DNA from 3 places in the Dehalobacter restrictus DSM 9455 genome. Region 2 is predicted to be linked to each of the others. Evidence: riboswitches for the same ligand, from Rfam matches in the RefSeq annotation. Region 2 holds a riboswitch; each other region holds the start of a gene.
The links. A riboswitch is a leader RNA that binds a small molecule or an ion and turns the genes downstream of it on or off. The one in region 2 is predicted to bind cyclic di-AMP.

Region 1: it holds a riboswitch for cyclic di-AMP, as region 2 does, so the genes downstream of both, DEHRE_RS07660 (NlpC/P60 family protein) here and kamA (lysine 2,3-aminomutase) in region 2, are expected to answer to the same signal.
Region 3: it holds a riboswitch for cyclic di-AMP, as region 2 does, so the genes downstream of both, kamA (lysine 2,3-aminomutase) here and kamA (lysine 2,3-aminomutase) in region 2, are expected to answer to the same signal.

The regions. Positions count from the first base shown of each region.
Region 1 is NZ_CP007033.1:1,593,200-1,595,471, reverse strand. It holds gene DEHRE_RS07660 (NlpC/P60 family protein) at 8-1,204, opposite strand; cyclic di-AMP (ydaO/yuaA leader) riboswitch at 1,208-1,342, opposite strand; gene DEHRE_RS07655 (TrpB-like pyridoxal phosphate-dependent enzyme) at 1,546-2,272, opposite strand, start outside.
Region 2 is NZ_CP007033.1:961,053-963,324, reverse strand. It holds gene recQ (DNA helicase RecQ) at 1-12, opposite strand, end outside; sodium ion sensor (DUF1646 type) at 353-407, shown strand; cyclic di-AMP (ydaO/yuaA leader) riboswitch at 461-598, shown strand; gene kamA (lysine 2,3-aminomutase) at 904-2,187, shown strand; gene ablB (putative beta-lysine N-acetyltransferase) at 2,162-2,272, shown strand, end outside.
Region 3 is NZ_CP007033.1:46,897-49,168, forward strand. It holds gene ablB (putative beta-lysine N-acetyltransferase) at 1-35, opposite strand, end outside; gene kamA (lysine 2,3-aminomutase) at 16-1,293, opposite strand; cyclic di-AMP (ydaO/yuaA leader) riboswitch at 1,436-1,572, opposite strand; sodium ion sensor (DUF1646 type) at 1,633-1,686, opposite strand; gene DEHRE_RS00255 (radical SAM protein) at 1,814-2,272, opposite strand, start outside.

The DNA.
Region 1 (2,272 bases), 630 kb from region 2:
AAAGTTGTTAATATCTGCGGGCACCAAGATAACTGGACGAATGCGCGCTTAGATTGGATACGACAACGCCGGTTGAATAATTAAAGGCGTGCACATATTGTCCTCCGCCAATATAAATACCGACGTGTGAGGCGCCCCGGGCATAGGTCGAGAAAAAGACAAGGTCTCCCGGCTGCAGCTCATCCCTGCCAACCGGGGTACCGGAAGCATACTGCGCGAAAGAGGAATGGGGAAGGGAGACACCGGCCGCAGCGTATACATAGCGGGTAAATCCGGAACAGTCAAACCCGCCGGGGCTTATTCCGCCATAAACATACGGGCATCCGACATAGCCCAGTGCATAATCAACGACATTTGAATAGCTATTGGATCTGGAAGCAACCAGGATCGGCTTGGCAGTCGGGCCTTCGGCAATCACTTCAGTCACAGCGTCCTGGAGAATCGTTTCCTTGACAACCTGCTTTTCCGAATACTTGCCGTTACTCTGGACATAAGAATAGGTTACGGACTTCGATCCGTCACTGCCTGCCGTAATCACTTCTTTTTTACCAAAGCCGAGCTTATAATCCTTCTTGGTGATGGTATCATATTGGATTTTCTGCGTTTCCGTATATTTTCCCTGACAGATGACCGTAAGGGAGTTATGGTCAATCAGAGATTTCAAAACCTGTTCAGGTGATTGAATTTGAGAAAGCCCGGCCGTTGTTTTGGAGGATATGACGTCTTCGGCGATCTTAACGGAAGTCACGACATTATCTTTCGTTGGTTTCACGTAATACGCCTGAAATTCTTTTAAGACCTGATCAATATCTTCCGCGTCCGGCAAAACGGCAATCACAGTACCATTAATGGCGAACTGATAGGCATCGTAGGGTTGATTAATTTTTTCTTCAACATTGTTTGGCCGCAGCGCAGAACGAAGATAATCGGCATTGCTGACGGTGATATTGGTATAGGCCATCTCGTAAGGTTTTTCTTTGGCTGCAGACGCCATAAGTGTATCTGCGGTATTCTGGTTAAAGACGAGTCCAAGTTGTTTCCCGTTGACTGAGACAGCGATGGCATTCATTGGAGCGGCAAGGTAACAGGCAAACGACCCGATTAATATCATAGTAATAAATAAACCACCGAGCAGGCGCGGTGATTTCCATGATATTTTTTTAAGGCAGGCCAAGATAACGCAAATGATCTGCTTAAAATGCATCAAATTTTCACCTTTCTTTGCTTACGAGGTTAGTTGACGGATTCGGACCAAAGGTATAGGCCCTACGCAAAATGCGATTCACCCCAGAAAAAGAAGTTCCCCCGCTCCAGGCTGGCCTGGATTCAGCTCTTTATTTAGTTCATATTATAATACGCAATTTTGTAATATTTCGACACATAATTTAAATATCCTGCCTCGGAACGAAAATTTTATAACGCTGTGCAAAGCTACAACGCCCAAGAGATATAAAGGAAGGACGCCTCAATTTATATTTGAAGCGCCCTTCATAGGCTGTGTTTAGATACATTCCCTTATCACGAAGTCTGTTAGGAATGCTGATTCTATAGATCCACTTTTGGCAGCGTAGCAAAGCCTTTTTCCAGATCAGCATCGGTCGGAATATAGTCTGTCATTGTGCCGGCGTTATAGCTCATATAAGCAGCCATATCAAAATATCCGGTGCCAGTCAGGCCAAACAGGATGGTCTTCTTTTGACCAGTTTCTTTGCACTTGAGCGCTTCATCCATTGCAACCCGCAAAGCATGTGCGGATTCCGGAGCAGGCAGGATGCCTTCACAGCGCGCAAAGGCTGTAGCTGCTTCAAATACCTTGGACTGTTCAACTGCCCGGGCTGTCATATAGCGGTCATTGTACAGTTTGGAAACAATTCCGCTCATACCGTGATACCTGAGGCCTCCGGCATGGTTCGGAGAGGGAATGAACCCTGATCCGAGCGTATACATTTTGATCAGGGGCGTCGTTTTTCCTGTATCTCCAAAATCAAACGCATATTTACCGCGGGTCAGAGAAGGGCAGGAGGCCGGTTCAACACCAATAAACTCGATATTGTTTTTGCCGCGGATCTTGTCACCCATGAAGGGTGCAACCAGACCGCCAAAGTTTGACCCACCGCCGACACAGCCGATGATCATTTCAGGCTCAATGCCGTACTTGTCACAGGCAAGCTTGGTTTCTTCACCGATCACGGACTGGTGCAGCAGGACATGGTCGAGTACGCTGCCAAGTACATAACGGCAGTTTTCGGTTTTGACAGATGTTTCAATCGCT
Region 2 (2,272 bases):
TTTGGCAATCATATCCAATCAATCTCCCATCCGCCGGGATTATAGAAAAATAACCATAGAGCAGAATCTATGGCCGATTTTATGTATTAAAGTTCGCCGAAAAAAAGTCATTTCCTTTATTAATCTCAGGATTTTTGTTACAATTCTTCATATCGTTGATATCGTTGCAGCAATTATTTTCAGGAGGTGTTTCTGTGAACAAGAAACTGTAGTTCACATGGTTAGGAAACATTGCCAAAAAAATACATTTTAAATTGACATTAAATTAATCTTTTGTTATTCTATATTTATCAGCTAATATTTTGGCTGGATTCAGTAAATAGGATATGCAAAACATAATACGTTTGCTTTCGGTTGGAATGGCACTTGCCATTTTCAAGAGAAACAAGGCTCTGGGGTGGGAGGCTACTTAATGTGTTAGCTTTTCACCTTATGTTTTTATCAAAGAACAAAACTGAATTTATTTTAAACGCTGAATCCGTATGGAACGGGAGACCCAAACAAATAGGGGTGAATCCATAGCAGGTGCTTTGGTAGGGTTAGGCTCTTTCGACCCGAATCCGTCAGCTAATCTCGTAAGCGTTGGAAGAGAAGGTGATTAATATGCTTGATGACACCTTTAGTTAGGGTATAAATTTTTTAGGCATATGCTGCAGGGACCTCTCTGCAGCATTTTTTATTGAAGAAAAAACAATTATCAAAAAGGAAGGATTGCTATGATTTCTGTATGTATTTCGGGTCTTGGCAGAACAGGTAAGGAAATTGCCGGAGTATTATTACAAGAAGATGATATCAGAATCGTAGCGGCAATATGCAGTCGCCCACAGCCATAAAAGAGGCAAACATTTAGGAGAGATTAAAGGAGGAACAGGCTGAATAAAGATTGGAGAGGAGCATAATGAAATGCCGAGAGATTACAGGGATATACCTTTATGGAAAGATATAACGACAGAACAATGGCAGGATTGGCAATGGCAGATTGCCAATCGAATCACCGGAATAGATCAGTTGGTACAGGTGGTCAATCTTACCCAGGATGAGCGCCAGGGAGTAGAAGTAAGTCTTAAAAAATTACGTATGGCAATAACACCCTATTATGCGATGCTCATGAATCCTAATGATGCGCATTGCCCTATACGGCGGCAAGCAATACCGACGGTTCATGAAACTAAAATATCCAAGTTCGACAGTTGTGATCCGCTGCATGAAACAGTCGACTCGCCAGTCCCGGGTCTTACTCACAGATATCCGGACAGGGTACTTTTGCTTATTACTGATCAGTGTTCAATGTATTGTCGCCACTGTACAAGAAGACGATTTGCCGGGCATGAGGATAGGGCTCTTTCCCAGGACAATATCAAACGGGCGATTAATTATATCAGAGCGCATAAAGAAGTCAGAGATGTACTTTTGTCAGGAGGGGACGCCTTATGCCTCTCTGATGAAAGGCTGGAAGCAATCATAAGATCAATACGAGAAATCAAACATGTGGAAATAATACGGATAGGCACAAGAACACCAGTTGTCATGCCTCAGAGAATTACCGATACGCTCTGCAAAATGCTGAAAAAATATCATCCAATTTGGCTGAATACTCACTTTAACCACCCCAAGGAATTGACAGTTGAGGCTCGCATGGCATGTGAGAAATTGGCAGATGCCGGAATTCCTCTTGGCAACCAATCTGTACTTTTAAAAGACATTAACGATTGCCCCTATATAATGCGTGATTTGGTTCAGAAACTGGTAAGCTCCAGAATTAGACCATATTACCTTTATCAGTGCGACCTTTCAGAAGGAATAGAGCATTTCAGAACTCCGGTTTCTGTAGGGATTGAAATCATAGAAATGCTGCGTGGACATACCTCGGGTCTAGCTATTCCACAGTTTGTTGTGGATGCGCCTGGAGGCGGGGGGAAGATCCCAGTCAATCCACAATACTTGATTTCATATTCCCCTGAAAAGGTCATTCTTAGAAATTATGAAGGTGTAATTTGCACGTATAGCGAGCCTCGGGATAAAACGCACCAGTGCCGAAAATGCGGCACGTGCAGTAAATTCAAGAATAAAGAATACCGGGGATTAGAAAAGTTATACAGAGATGAACAAGTGTGCTTGATTCCAAGTACAAACGTAAGACTCAACAAGAGGGAGGACTTCCATGAATATAGATCAAGACGAATGTAAAAATTTATATACAAACTTTTCGGGTGTGGACATGTACGTGGATTATCGCAATAAAAGGCTTAAAATATTGAGTCATTCTCTTTTG
Region 3 (2,272 bases), 910 kb from region 2:
TATTGATTCTTGAAGTTATCTTGATCTGTATTCATGAAACCCCTCCCTCTTGTTGAGTCTTACGTTTGTGCTTGGGATCAAACATACTTGTTCACCTCTGTATAACTTTTCTAATCCACGGTATTCTTTATTCTTGAATTTACCGCATGTGCCGCATTTTTGGCACTGGTGCGTTTTATCCTCAGGCTCGGTATACGTACAAATTACACCTTCAAAATTTCTAAGAATGACCTTTTCCGGAGAATATGAAATCAAATATTGCGGATTAACCGGGATCTTACCACCGCCCCCCGGCGCATCCACAACAAACTGTGGAATAGCTAGACCCGAGGTATGTCCCCGCAGCATTTCTATGATTTCTATCCCCACGGAAACCGAAGTTCTGAAATGCTCTATTCCTTCTGAAAGGTCACACTGATAAAGGTAATATGGTCTGATTCTGGATCTAACCAGGTTTTGCACCAAATCGCGCATAATATAGGGGCAATCATTAATACCTTTTAAAAGCACTGACTGGTTGCCAAGAGGTATTCCGGCATCAGCCAATTTTCCGCATGCTTCCCTGGCCTCAGCTGTCAGTTCTTTGGGGTGGTTAAAGTGCGTATTCAGCCAAATAGGATGGTATTTTTTCAGCATTGTGCAGAGCTTATCAGTGATTCTCTGAGGCATGACGACAGGTGTTCTAGTACCTATACGAATTATCTCCACATGTTTAATTTCCCGAATTGATTTTATAATAGCTTCCAGCTTGTCATCAGCGAGACACAATGGATCCCCGCCCGACAAAAGCACATCCCTGACTTCTTTATGCGCTTTAATATAATTGATTGCCCGTTTGATATTATCCAGGGAAAGCGCCTTATCCTCCTGATCGGCAAATCGTCTTCTGGTACAGTGACGACAGTACATTGAACACTGATCAGTAATAAGCAACAGTACGCGATCGGGATATCTGTGAGTAAGGCCGGGAACCGGCGCGTCGGCTGTTTCATGCAGCGGATCACTACTGTCAAATTTGGAGATTTTGGTTTCATGAATCGTTGGAATAGCTTGTCTTCTTGCCGGGCAATGTTCGTCATTTGGATCCATAAGTGTAGAATAGTAGGGCGTTATTGCCATACGTAATTTTTTTAGACTTACCGCCACTCCCTGACGCTCATCTTGGGTAAGGTTGACTACTTGTTCCAATTGATCAATCCTTGTAATTCTGCTGGAAATCTGCCACTTCCAGTCCTGCCATTGTTCTTCCGTTACATTTTTATACAAGGGTATATCCCTAAAATTTCTTTGCATATTATTTAATTCCCCCTTCAGATTCTCATTGAAGATTGTCATCCTCAATATTTGTGGTATATAAAACAAAAAGCTACAGAGAAGTATCTGCAGCGTATGCCAAAATATATACCTTAACTAAAGGTGTAATTAAGCATATCAATCACCTTCTCTTCCAACGCTTACGAGATTAGCTGACGGATTCGGGTCGAAAGAGCTTAACCCTACCAAAGCAACCGCTTTGAATTCACCCCTATTGTTTGGGTCTCCCGTTCCTAACGGATTCAGCGTATAAATATATTCAGTTGTTGTTGTCTTAAAAAGAATAAATAAAGGTGGATAGCTATACCAACATTTGGTAGCCTCCCACCCCAGAGCCCGCTTCTCTTGAAAATGGTAATAACCATTCCAACCGAAACTAACCTTATAAAATTCTTTAATTAAGTTAATAATTAAGCTTTCTTTTATAAGATAACATTAAGCTACCCACATGTCAATTTAAACTGTTAATATTTGGTTGATAGAATTGTAGAACAGAAAGCTATCTGGCATAGCAAGCAGATGATTTTCCCTTGATATTATAACCTAAACAACCACTGATACATTTCTTTTCGTCCCAGAACCTGCATCCATGGCATTGCTTAAACGGAGGACTGCTATATCTTTTACTGTCAATTTCAAGCAGAAAAAAATCGTTGACATCTTGAACGGTATTAAAATCTTTAATATTTACCCTTAGATAATCTTCAAAAACGAAACATCGAGCGACGCTCAAGTCAGGCCTTATATCCATAACCGGCGAACATATTCCCTTGTGAATAAGATCGAAACCTGAGTAAATGAAATTCACAAGCTGCTCATTGGAAAAAATACACTTGGGCGGATTATTGCAATCAACATGAGGAGAAATCCCGTTTCTATGGCAATCATCTAAGAAGTCAACTAATGCAGGAACAAAACTCGCGTAATGTTCGAGACTGCCATTCCGATTGTTATCTGA